Regions from separate parts of the Agarivorans albus genome, predicted to be linked through region 1. Evidence: predicted binding sites of a transcription regulator. Region 1 holds the regulator's gene; each other region holds the start of a gene.
The links. The regulator FNR, encoded in region 1, switches genes on or off when oxygen is low (the NO sensors DNR and NnrR bind a similar motif). The targets are predictions, from matches to a motif close to TTGATCTAGATCAA.

Region 1 (3,161 bases):
TGCCCTTAGCAGTGGCTGGAATTGTTACTCCTTATATGGCTGCTATCGGTATGTCATTATCGTCTTTAGCGGTACTCACTAATTCCTTAAGGTTAAACAAGCAATGAGTATTATATTTGTCTTGATCCCCATCGCCCTGATCTTTGTATGTGTAGGAATTGGTATATTTTTCTGGGCTGTTAAAAGCGAACAATTTGAAGATTTAGACCGCCAAGGTATCAACATTTTGTTTGATGATAAGAACAAAACCAAACAAGACAATGATCCTACAGACTGATTTTGTAGCAGCTTTTATCACCGGCTTATTAGGCGCCACACACTGCATAGCAATGTGTGGCGGCATCGCATGCATACTAGGTTCTCGTGCTAATAACTCTTCCAATAAACTTTTAGTAAGTATCGGTTTTAACCTAGGTCGGATCCTAAGCTACTCTATTGCCGGCGCTATTGTTGCTGGTTCCATACAAGCAATTAGCCAAGTTCATCAATCGTTTTATATGCTAGTAGCTTTACAATGGTTCGCAGCGATAATGCTCATTTTACTGGGTATCCACCTTACTCGATGGTGGTCAATTCTCACGCCAGTGGAACAACTTGGCAAAGGTTTGTGGTCAAAGGTGCAGCCTAAAGCAAGTAAGATGTTGGCACTGCAACACCCAGCAGCCAGTTTACCATTAGGCATGTTATGGGGTTGGCTACCTTGCGGTTTGGTTTATTCAACATTGGTATTAAGTGCTAGCCAGGCTCATTGGCTAAACGGAGCGGGCGTGATGTTTAGTTTTGGTTTAGGTACGTTTAGTGTGATGCTGTTAGCCGTATTACTGGGCCAGCAACTAACTAAACTAATGACAAATCGCGTATTACAAGTTTGTTCTGGACTGAGTGTTTTGAGTTTAGGGATCTACCAAGTTGTTACATTGTTGTAGCAATAGATCTAGAAAATTTATTACATAAAGAGTAGAATTGCCTCGAACTCCTATAGCATAGTTTGAGTATGAGCATTAACCCAAAAGCTAGTCAAAGAATCCAAACTGGTGGTTGTGAAATTCACTGCCAAGATTGCAGTATCGCCCAGTTATGTATCCCTTTCTCTCTTAATGAGACCGAGCTAGATCGCTTAGATAGCATTATCGAGCGTAAAAAGCCTATTCAGAAAGGCGAAGAAATATTTGCTGCAGGCGATAAGCTAAAAAGCTTATACGCCATTCGCTCAGGTACAATTAAGTCCTACACCATTACTGAACAAGGTGATGAACAGATCACCGGTTTTCACTTAGCTGGCGACCTAGTTGGCTTTGATGCCATTAACAGCCAAGAGCACCCTAGTTTTGCTCAGGCACTTGAAACATCAATGGTATGTGAAATTCCTTTCGACACCATGGATGAATTGTCTGCCACAATGCCTAAGTTACGCCGTCAAATGATGCGCTTAATGAGTAATGAAATTGTTGCAGACCAAGAAATGATTTTGCTACTAAGCAAAAAGAATGCAGAAGAACGTTTAGCTGCCTTTATTTACGGTTTATCACAACGCTTTTCGGAGCGAGGTTTTTCTCCAAGAGAATTTCGTCTGACTATGACTCGTGGTGATATCGGTAATTATTTAGGGCTAACTGTAGAAACCATTTCCCGTTTACTTGGTCGTTTCCAAAAAGCAGATATGATTGCAGTAAAAGGTAAATACATTTCAATCACTGATCGTGATGCACTACGCCAACTAGCTGGTACTAAACAAAGCTAAGTACCTAATAACACTGACCTGATTTACATCAATCTATCGAAAGAAATCTAGGTCAGTGTTAACTATATCTAATTTATTCCTACCAAATTAAGCTAAAGTTAAGTAGCTATTCCAGAAGATTCTAGGAGCTGCTTTATGATTAAGTATCGTAATATTTTAGTGGTCATCGACCCTCTTCACGACACCCAGGCGGCCTTGTCTCGTGCTGTTTTTCTTGCGCAGAAAGAAGACAAAGCAAAAATCAAAGCTCTACTTACTATTTACGACTTTTCTTACGAGATGACATCCATGTTATCTGGAGAAGAGCGCGAAGCTATGCGTTCAGGAGTGATAGAAGAACGTAATGTTTGGCTAAATGAAGTAATAGCTGCAACAAACACTGCTGGGATAGAAATAGAAACCAAAGTAGTTTGGAACAATCGCTTATACGAAAGTGTCATTGAAGAAGTTCTCGACTTTGGTCACGACCTAGTCGTTAAAGCGACACACCCGCACCCTACTTTACAGTCGATTATTTTTACCCCGAACGATTGGCATATTTTGCGTAAATGCCCCACTCCAGTGTTAATGGTAAAAGAACATGACTGGCCAACCGAGGGTAAAATTGTTGCTGCGATCCACGCAGGAGCAGAAGATGAAGAGCACCACAAATTAAACGAGCGAATCGCTAACGAAGCAAAAGACCTAAGTAAGTTGCTAGACGCAAATTTACATGTGGTAACTGCCTATCCTGCAGCACCGGTAAATATTGCGATAGAGCTGCCAGACTTTGATCCGCTTAAGTACAATAAGAACGTCATGGAGTTTCATAAAACCGCGCTTAACAAATTTGTTGAAGAACAATTTGAGCAAGTGGTCACCACACACCTTGAGGAAGGTTTACCTGACGATGTAATCCCTGAAGTAGCAAACGAGATAGATGCAGAAATTGTTATTTTGGGTACCTCAGGTAGAAGCGGGTTTAGTGCTGCACTTATTGGCAATACCGCTGAACACGTTATCGACCAATTAGACTGCGATTTATTGGCGCTTAAACCGCAAAATTTTGTCAGTCCTTTTCAAAAATAGATAAAGCTAAACTGACGTTAAACATTGCTTAAGCAAAGCGGGGTTATATAATAGCCCCGCTTTTTTATTGGGAACACACTATGTCAGTTACAGCAAAACAACAATACAACCACAACAAGCTACAAAAGCGAATTCGACGTCATGTTGGACAAGCTATTGCCGACTACAACATGATTGAAGATGGCGACAAAATAATGGTTTGTTTATCCGGTGGTAAAGACAGTTATGCAATGCTAGACATACTATTAAACCTACGCGCCCATGCTCCGATAAACTTTGATGTAGTTGCTGTCAATCTAGATCAAAAACAACCGGGTTTCCCAGAGCATATTTTGCCTGAATATCTAAAAGG
Region 2 (3,161 bases), 2.4 Mb from region 1:
ATGCAGTTAGGCCAGATGCTAACAACATATGGGTTAAGCGATAAGGAAATGATGGATTAAATACAATTGCAAACCAATCGGTTGGATAAGCAACACCATCACGCATTTCAAAACCGGTTGGGGTTTGCATCCATGAGTCTAGCGCTAGAATCCAAAATGCCGACAAACTGGTACCAATCGCTACCAATATGGTTGCTAGGGTATGTACTTTGTTTGGAACGCGTTTAATGCCAAACAGCATAATGCCCAAGAAGGTGGCTTCTAAGAAAAAGGCGGTAAGCACCTCGTAACCGAGCAGAGGACCAGCAATATTACCCACAGTTTCCATAAAGCCTGGCCAGTTAGTACCAAACTGGAATGACATGGTAATGCCGCTTACAACACCAATCGCAAAGGAAAGCGCAAACACCTTTACCCAAAAGCGATAGGCGCGCATCCATACCGGGTTACCGGTCATATCGTGGCGAACTTTAAAAAATACTAGGAACCAACACATCGCAATGGTGATGGTGGGAAACAGGATGTGAAAGCTGATATTGGCAGCAAACTGTATCCTTGAGAGCATTAGGGCATCAAGCATGGTTAAGCCTCGTTAAGGTTGATAATCTCATTAGCTGGCGGCAGATCCCTTGTTACCAACGATTTTGTCTTTTAACTCTAAAATTCTGCTAATACCTGAGCCCATCTTCATTAAACTCTGCAGTTTGTCTGGATTCATCGTATTAAGTGCGTATGACCATTGAGTGATTAACTCTAAGAGATCGTGGATCTCTTCCATTTTTTGCTGAGTAAACTGGTCTGCTTCGTTTTCTGGTTCTTCCAATAAATTAGAACGTAGTAAAGAGAGGGTTGGGTCAACTTCGCGCTTACTGCGTTCTTCAAATACAGTTCTCGCCATATCCCAAATGGACCCGGCGGCAGTAAAAAATTCTCGGCGTTGACCTGCTTGGTGGCTTAGCTTTACTAAGCGCCAAGACTGTAATTCTTTTAAACCCATGCTGACGTTGCCGCGGCTAATGCCCAGCTGTTGCATAATTTGTTCGGCGTGCAAAGGCTCTTTGTTAATCACTAACAAAGCCAATATTTGACCAACCGTTCGGTTAAAACCCCAACGGCTGCCCATTTCGCCAAAATGAAGAACAAAAGCTTGGCTCTTCTCTGATAATTGCACGCGCTAAATCCTTTTATTGAACTTTCAGAAAACAGTGAAACTTTAATTGAAAATTGATTTAAGTCAATATTTTTAGCGATAATTGATGGAGAGTGATGAAACTGTGAGGCAGATTTAGCTTAGTTTGAGAGTGGGTTTATCTGTTAATCGAAAACCTGATAATAGCTTTATATTTACTTGCTGTTTATCAGGTATTGTTGTATTTATCTATATTTTAAGGGTAGCTTGGTAATAGTGAACACTTACTTATTAAGCTATTTTCCGATACAGAAACTGGTAAAAATGCGGCTGAGTAAGTCGTCGGAGCTGAACTCACCGGTAATTTCGCTTAAGTGTTGTTGTACCAAGCGCAGTTCTTCGGCTAATAGTTCACCTGCTTGATAAACTTCTAGTTGAGTTTTGCCATTGTCTAAGTGTTCTGCGGCAAGTTCGATGGCGTTAAGGTGGCGGCGACGCGCCATAAAGCCACCTTCCATATTGCCTTGAAAACCCATGCATTGTTTTAGGTGGTCTTTTAGCTCTGCTAAGCCTAGCTCGGTTTTCGCTGAAATCTTATAAACAGGGTGTCCGTGATCCATCACTACGTCTAAGTTTTCGCCGGTAACATCGGCTTTGTTGCGTACTACTGTCATGCCCATATTGGTGGGTAGTTTTGCCACAAATTCAGGCCAAATTTTTTGTGGGTCGAGTTCCTCGGTGGTGGTGCCATCCACCATAAACAATACCCGATCAGCATTATTGATTTCTTCCCAGGCGCGCTCTATACCTATTTGCTCTACAACGTCTGCGTCATCACGTAAACCAGCTGTATCGATGATGTGTAGTGGCATACCGTCAATATGAATATGCTCGCGTAATACGTCACGAGTGGTTCCGGCTATGTCGGTAACAATGGCGGCTTGTTTACCTGCTAGAGCGTTAAGTAGGCTTGATTTACCGGCGTTAGGGCGGCCAGCTATCACTACTCGCATGCCTTCTCGTAGCAATGAACCTTGGCGAGCTTGGCTTTGTACTAAGCCTAATTCTTCAATAATGGCGTATAAATCGGCTTGTACTTTACCGTCGCTCAAAAAGTCGATTTCTTCTTCGGGAAAATCAATTGCGGCTTCAACGTAAATACGCAGGCGAGTAACACTTTCAACTAAGCTATGGATCTTGTTTGAAAACTCACCCTGCAGCGAATGTAAGGCACTTTTGGCTGCTTGTTCACTGGTGGCTTCAATAAGGTCGGCAATCGCTTCTGCTTGGGCTAAATCGAGCTTGTCGTTTAGAAATGCGCGCTCACTAAACTCACCTGGGCGAGCCATGCGTAAACCATCTAATTGGCAAATTTCGCGAATTAGCATGTCTATTACTACCGGTCCGCCGTGACCTTGTAGTTCTAGTACATCTTCACCGGTAAAGGAATTTGGCCCTTTAAAGTACAGTGCAATACCTTGGTCAAGCGTTTCTCCGCTAAGGCTTTTAAACGGTAAGTAATCGGCATAGCGAGGAGCAGGGCACTTGCCTAATAGCGTTTCGGCTACTTGCTGGGCTAAAGGGCCAGATACTCTAATTATGCCTACACCACCACGACCTGGGGCGGTAGCTTGCGCCACAATAGTATCAGTTGAATTCATGCTCACTCTCTTTGCTCATTTCTGCTGAAAATAAAAAATGCCATTCAGCCTTCACTGAATGGCATTTTAGCATTGTTGCTAAACTTTGTGCTTAGCGTTTATGCAATCCTTTTTTCTCAAGGTTACGGTAGATGATGGTTTGCTGAATCAGCGTCACCACGTTACTCATCAACCAGTAAAGTACTAGACCGGCTGGGAACCATAAGAAGAATACGGTAAAGATAACCGGCATAAACTGCATAATTTTAGCCTGCATTGGGTCGGCTACAGTGGTTGGAGACATCTTCTGAATGAAGAACATGCTCACACCCATCAAAATAGGCAGTATGTAGAATGGGTCTTGTACCGATAGGTCGGTAATCCAACCAAAG
Region 3 (3,161 bases), 1.6 Mb from region 1:
TGGTTTTTGCAGTAATTTATTAGCCATTTAGGCAAGGCAGTGAGTGTGCAGTTAAGTGGGCTTAATAAACACTCGCTAACGCTGAATAAATGGCTAAGAAATGCTGCCCGAAGGGTTCGGATATGCGAACTTTACTCTTTGTTAAGCACTTCTTACTTAGCCCACTAGGCTTCTAAGTGCTCGCCGCGATTAAAGCCCGCTTATCTCGAACAAAATTTCAACACCAAAGATCAACAGACCCTAGTTAGTCAAATAAATATCGCCTAGCTATCAAGTTGATCTTTGCAGCGTTCTCACGCATATTGCAAAGATTGCTAGAACAAAATACGAAAACTATGAGTAAAGTGTTAAAAGATTTGCTCGAGCTATTAAGCTTAGAGCGCATTGAAGAAGGCCTATTTCGCGGGCATAGCCAAGATTTAGGCTTTGGGGCAGTATTTGGCGGCCAAGTAATGGGGCAGGCCTTGTCTGCCGCTAAAGAAACAGTGAGTGAAAAGCGCCAGGTTCACTCTTTTCACTCTTACTTTTTACGACCGGGCGATCCCAATCATCGTATCGTTTACGATATAGAAAGCATTCGTGATGGTCGCAGCGTATCTACTCGCCGTGTTAAAGCGATTCAATTTGGTAAGCCTATTTTCTATATGACAGCGTCTTTTCAGCAGCCGTCTACTGGTTTTGAACACCAAGATGAGATGCCTGACGTCGCAGCTCCGGAAGAACTGCAATCAGAGCAAGAGTATGCATTTCAGCTGCGTGACATGCTACCCGATGCTGTGCGTGACAAGTTCATTTGTGATAAGCCGCTAGAGATGCGTCCGGTGGAGTTTGTTAATCCTCTCCAGCCAGAAAAGCTCGCCGCTAAACGTTGTGTATGGTTTAAGGCAAATGGCCAAATGCCCGATGACGGGCGGATTCATCGTTACTTATTGGCTTATGCATCTGACTTCAACTTTTTGCCTACCGCTTTGCAGCCTCATGGACGTTCATTTATTGAGCCGCAGATGCAAACTGCAACCATTGATCACAGTATGTGGTTTCACCATGATTTTCGCTTAGATGAATGGTTATTGTATGTGGTGGATAGCCCTGCAGCATCTAATGGCCGAGGATTGGTAAGAGGGCAGTTCTTTACTAGAGATGGCAAGCTGGTGGCGTCTACCATCCAGGAAGGCGTAATTAGAGAACGAACTTAGCTTTTGTAGAGCCTAGATAACAAAAAAGCATGCCTAGGCATGCTTTTTTCGTTTTAGTTACTGAGTCTTATAGTGATTCAGTAAAAGTACGCGTAATTACGTCTTGTTGTTGCTCAGTAGTAAGAGAGTTGAAGCGAACAGCGTAACCAGAAACACGAATAGTAAGCTGCGGGTATTTCTCTGGGTGCTTAACTGCATCTTCTAACGTTTCGCGACGAAGAACGTTAACGTTTAGGTGTTGGCCACCTTCTTCGATTGGCTGAGCTTTCATTGGTACTTCGCGATATTCGATTTGACCTAGTTTATCGATGGCTACCACTTCATCTTCAGCGTATAGCTCGTCTTTTACACATAGGCAGCGAGCTTGATTTTGCTCGTTGTCTAGTAGCCAAAAAGAACCTAATAGTGCGTCGTTATCTGCTTTAGTGATTTGAATACCGGTGGTCATAACATACCTCATTAGCTAAAAGTTGTAATTTTATTACAGAATATAGCGATCCTTGAGCCACTTACGAATCATTATCGCCACTTGCTGTAACTATACTACAATTGACCTTAATCAAAAAAGGGTTTTTTTTGAATTTTATTATTATCTTTGTTGATTAAGGTTAAGTGGAGGTTTGATTGCTTGTGTTAGTGCCTTGAGCTGTGCTTGAATAAGAAATAAGCGTTTATCATTGATGTGTTATACAAGCATTTGTTTTTTATGGCTTAGTAGTTAACAAACAGTACAAACCCGCTTTTTGGCGTGTTTATCTTAAAAAGTGTGAACTGAGCGAAAAGCAAATCTGTCTAATAAACGATCTAGCGCAATAATAGTACAACGGTGAGTCCTTTATACTGATTTGAAAAGTGCTGGTTAGCCAAGGAGAAGCAATGTTACAAAGTCTTCAACAAGATCATCAAAATATCGCTAAATTGCTGAAGGTGTTAGAGCAGAAGTTGGCTCATATTCGCAATGAAAAAGCGGTTAAATATAAGTTGATCGCCCATATCATTAGCTACATGCAAGAGTACGCAGACCGTTATCACCACCCTAAAGAAGATCTTATTTATGATTACTACGTGAAATACCGTGTAGTAGAGGATGATTTATCCAATCAACTTAAGAAGCAGCATGAAAATCTTATGGCGATGACTGATGAGTTGAGCGATATCTTAGATATCATCTTGCTTGACGCAGTGGTTCCGCTGGATCAATTTAGTGACAAGCTGGAAGCCTTTATTAATGCTCAGTGGGAACACCTTAATTACGAAGAGGATGTTGTTTTTCCTGCCTTAAAGCGCCACCTTACAGCGGATGATTGGCGCGCAATTGAACAAAGCTGGCAGCACGGTAATTACGAAGACCCATTATTTGGTCACCGTGTTCATGAGCAATACAAAGCCTTGTCTGAGCGAATTAAGCTGTCTCAACCTCAAGAAGAAGAGTAAAGAGTATAATTTAAGCAAATAAAAAACCCGGCTAAAGCCGGGTTTTTTGTTTAGTATTCGTACTCTGATTGAAGATCAAAACTGTGGTCGATTGACTGTAGTTCTTTTTGTAAGCGAATCTTATCTTTAATTGCCTCAATCTCTCGCCACTTACGTTTCTTATTTGAACTGCGAGAAGATTTGCTGGTTTCAACAGTATCCAAGTCTAGCCTATCCATGGTTATCTCCTTGTATGTTGTTGCAATTTAATAAGTACCATACGAGCACAAAAAGTAAAATACTAATGTTGCAAAATAGTTACAGCGGCTCACTTTTTTAGGCTTTTTTTGCGAGATTTTCTAAGCTTTATCTGTAGTTGCTATTTGTAGTCATGGATTTTTATACCGTTAATTTATATCGATGTGAGTTTTTATCTTGTTTTTGTTATATATCAAAGCATAGTCGCGCGCAGTTCCTTAAAATCCGCGTCCATTCAAACCTAGCTTAGGTTTTTAACCAACATTATACGTAAGGTGAATCTGAACCATGAAT
Region 4 (3,161 bases), 940 kb from region 1:
ATAGCGCTCCGCTATTGTAGTTTTAGTTACCCTCTGCTTATTGGCCAGCCTCATCAGTATTTATTGATATGTCATACAATGTTAAAAACATTAACAAGTAATAAAGTGAATGTTGATTAGCCTAAGCAGCACCTAGATTCACCTAAAGCAAAAATGACAAAAACATCAATATAATTTGTTAACTTAACGCAAGAGATGGGAGCTAGATTAAATAATTCGACAGCCGAATAAATATTTACAAATAGCGACTAATGATATGTCCAAAAGGCGGTTTCTTGGTGTTTAGCGATATACGTAAGTTGTTGATATTATTGTATAGCTAGCTAACGAAATTTAGGGAGAAAATGAACGAGAGGAATGAATATAAAAACACAATCAAGGAAGAAAAAACATACAAAGGAAATAGGCTCTGAAATTAGCGACAAAAAACCAACTGAACAAGAACAAAATACATTGCCGATCTTGCTCAATAAGCCCGGTTAATTGTATTACAAATAAAGACTAGGAATAATCGTTAAAGTCGTCGGCTAACACAAAGCTTTTATCAAAGCGTTTAAAGGCTTTTCGCAGTAAATCTGCTAATTCTGCATAACGGGGCTGAGTAACAGCCGGTGCAATACTTTCACCCGCCTCGGCTAACTTGTGATGCAAGTCACGATACCAGGTCGCCAGGCTCGGCGGCAATTGTGAGTTAGCACGTTTACCTAGCCAATATAATCCGTGCAAAGGCATTAAAAATATCACCATCGCCATCATTACTGATTGTGGTAATATTTCAGTCAAATTAGCCATGTACGGCATCATTACCGTAACAACTGCAATCGCAGGCATGGTTTTCATCGCCAGTGAAGTAGCAAAAATAACGCGATTCTCAGGAAAGATAGGGGCCAGTACACGCTGATTAGGCCAGCGTTTCATGTATTCACGACCATCATTTAACATTTCAGAGAATTTGCCCATGGGCACCTCAACACTCAAAATTGACTTAAACCAATAAACTAGTAATTTTTTTACATTTTTGGCTAGTTATTAGTATGACATATATGAATAAAATTTGCTTTCGGTTATCATTGGTCCGGCAAACGGTTTCATATAAATCAGCTTATTTGTTAAGTGTAGCTTGATTGAGACCAAGGCACTAGGTCAAATCTAATTTGCCTTAGTCAGAGACTGAAAATCTGAAACAAAAAACGTGTCTCGCAATGCCCGACGTTTTTTCTTTCACTGTCTATAATTGAACAAATTCAACAACAGGTGTCTATAAATGAGCAACAAGCTGGTACTCGTTCTTAACTGTGGTAGCTCTTCACTTAAATTTGCAGTTCTTAATGCGTTAAGTGGCGAAGAGATTATTTCTGGTTTAGCGGAATGTTTTAATTTAGAAGATGCGCGCCTTAAATGGAAAGCGCAAGGTGAGAAAAACGAATCAAGCCTAGGTGCTTACGCGGCTCACCGCGAAGCCATCGAATTCATCGTAAAAAATATTCTAGAAGCTAACCCTGAAATCCTAAACGACATTGTTGCTATTGGTCACCGCGTTGTTCATGGTGGAGAGAAGTTCACCAAATCAGCTATCATCGATGAAGCGGTTGTAGAAGGTATCGAAGAATGCTCTGGACTTGCACCATTGCATAACCCAGCGGCTCTAATTGGTATTCGCGCAGCACAAGCTTGTTTCCCTAAGCGCCCACACGTTGCAGTATTTGATACAGCTTTCCACCAAACTATGCCAGAAAGCTCATACTTGTACGCACTGCCTTACAAGTTATACCGCGAAAAAGGTATCCGCCGTTATGGCATGCACGGTACCAGCCACCTATTCGTATCGCGTGAAGCTGCTGCAATGTTAGAACAGCCGATCGAACAAACTAACGTTATTACCGCTCACCTAGGTAATGGCGCATCAATTTGTGCAGTTAAAAACGGTAAGAGCTTTGATACCAGCATGGGCTTAACTCCGTTAGAAGGCTTGGTAATGGGTACTCGCAGCGGCGACATTGACCCAGCCATTATCTTCCACCTTGTTGATCGCGAAGGTTACACCCTAAAAGAAGTTAACAACATGCTGCACAAGCAGTCTGGATTAATGGGCCTAACTGAAGCAAGCAGTGATTGTCGCTACACCGAAGAAGGTTATGGCGAAGGTAAAGAACCAGCCATTCGCGCGATGAGCGTATTCACTTACCGCTTAGCGAAAAGCATTATGTCTTACGCTGCCTCAATGGACGGTAAACTAGACGCCTTAGTATTTACTGGTGGTATTGGTGAGAACTCAGCGCTAGTGCGCAAACTAACCATCGAAAAACTAGCCCTGTTAGGCTTTAGCTTAGACGAGCAAGCAAACTTGGATGCACGTTTTGGTAATTCAGGTAATATTGGCACTAGCTCAAGTCGCCCAATCTTAGTTATTCCAACTAACGAAGAAATGGTAATCGCACAAGATGCAGTGGCATTAACTCAAGCTTAATGCAGATTCTTATCAAGGCTGAGTAATACTCAGCCTTGTTCTATCACTTAACTTAAGAGGTACAGCCGTGGCTCGTACAATTATGTTAATCCCAGTTGGCGTTGGTGTTGGTGTAACATCCGTCAGCCTTGGTATGGTTCGCGCTATGGAACGTAATGGCGTAAACGTAAACTTTTTCAAACCTATCGCACAGCCTAAAACCCGTGAGAAAGGTGCAGAACGTTCTACCGCTATTATCCGTCAAGCATCAAACATTATTCCTCCAGAGCCCTTCACTCAGGCTTACGCAGAAAACCTCATCAGTGCTAACCAAATCGACGATTTACTCGAAGGCATTGTAGCGCGTTTTAATTCTGCAACTTCTGGTGCCGAAATTGTCGTAGTGGAAGGCTTAGTGCCTACCTCAGAGTCGCCTTACGCTACAAACGTAAACTACGGTATTGCTAAAGCGCTAGACGCAGACATGGTGTTTGTTACTAACCCTGGTAGCGATACTTCTCAGCAGCTAAAAGAGCGTATGGAAATTGCCTGTAACAACTTTGGCGGTTTGAAGAACAAACGCATTATCGGCTGCATTATTAACAAAGTTGGCGCGCCAATCGACGAGCACGAAATCACTCGTCCAGATCTGACTGAAATGTTCGATAACAAATCAGATCACTCTACCAACCTTGAAGTACTGCAAATGTTTGGC

Region 2: K5620_RS21645 (GbsR/MarR family transcriptional regulator) is a predicted target of FNR. The motif match lies at 1,225-1,238, and genes of this name have one in related genera.
Region 3: grcA (autonomous glycyl radical cofactor GrcA) is a predicted target of FNR. The motif match lies at 1,746-1,759, and genes of this name have one in related genera.
Region 4: K5620_RS06620 (acetate kinase) is a predicted target of FNR. The motif match lies at 1,121-1,134, and genes of this name have one in related genera.

The regions. Positions count from the first base shown of each region.
Region 1 is NZ_AP023032.1:2,362,270-2,365,430, forward strand. It holds gene K5620_RS10840 (heavy metal translocating P-type ATPase) at 1-107, shown strand, start outside; gene ccoS (cbb3-type cytochrome oxidase assembly protein CcoS) at 104-277, shown strand; gene K5620_RS10850 (sulfite exporter TauE/SafE family protein) at 261-926, shown strand; gene fnr (fumarate/nitrate reduction transcriptional regulator Fnr) at 995-1,741, shown strand; gene uspE (universal stress protein UspE) at 1,877-2,809, shown strand; gene ttcA (tRNA 2-thiocytidine(32) synthetase TtcA) at 2,890-3,161, shown strand, end outside.
Region 2 is NZ_AP023032.1:4,784,489-4,787,649, forward strand. It holds gene K5620_RS21640 (cytochrome ubiquinol oxidase subunit I) at 1-580, opposite strand, end outside; gene K5620_RS21645 (GbsR/MarR family transcriptional regulator) at 611-1,171, opposite strand; gene mnmE (tRNA uridine-5-carboxymethylaminomethyl(34) synthesis GTPase MnmE) at 1,426-2,790, opposite strand; gene yidC (membrane protein insertase YidC) at 2,882-3,161, opposite strand, start outside.
Region 3 is NZ_AP023032.1:759,563-762,723, forward strand. It holds gene tesB (acyl-CoA thioesterase II) at 336-1,196, shown strand; gene grcA (autonomous glycyl radical cofactor GrcA) at 1,264-1,656, opposite strand; gene K5620_RS03675 (hemerythrin domain-containing protein) at 2,073-2,630, shown strand; gene K5620_RS03680 (DUF3545 family protein) at 2,681-2,848, opposite strand; gene K5620_RS03685 (alanine/glycine:cation symporter family protein) at 3,156-3,161, shown strand, end outside.
Region 4 is NZ_AP023032.1:1,424,259-1,427,419, reverse strand. It holds gene yfbV (terminus macrodomain insulation protein YfbV) at 502-960, opposite strand; gene K5620_RS06620 (acetate kinase) at 1,265-2,467, shown strand; gene pta (phosphate acetyltransferase) at 2,535-3,161, shown strand, end outside.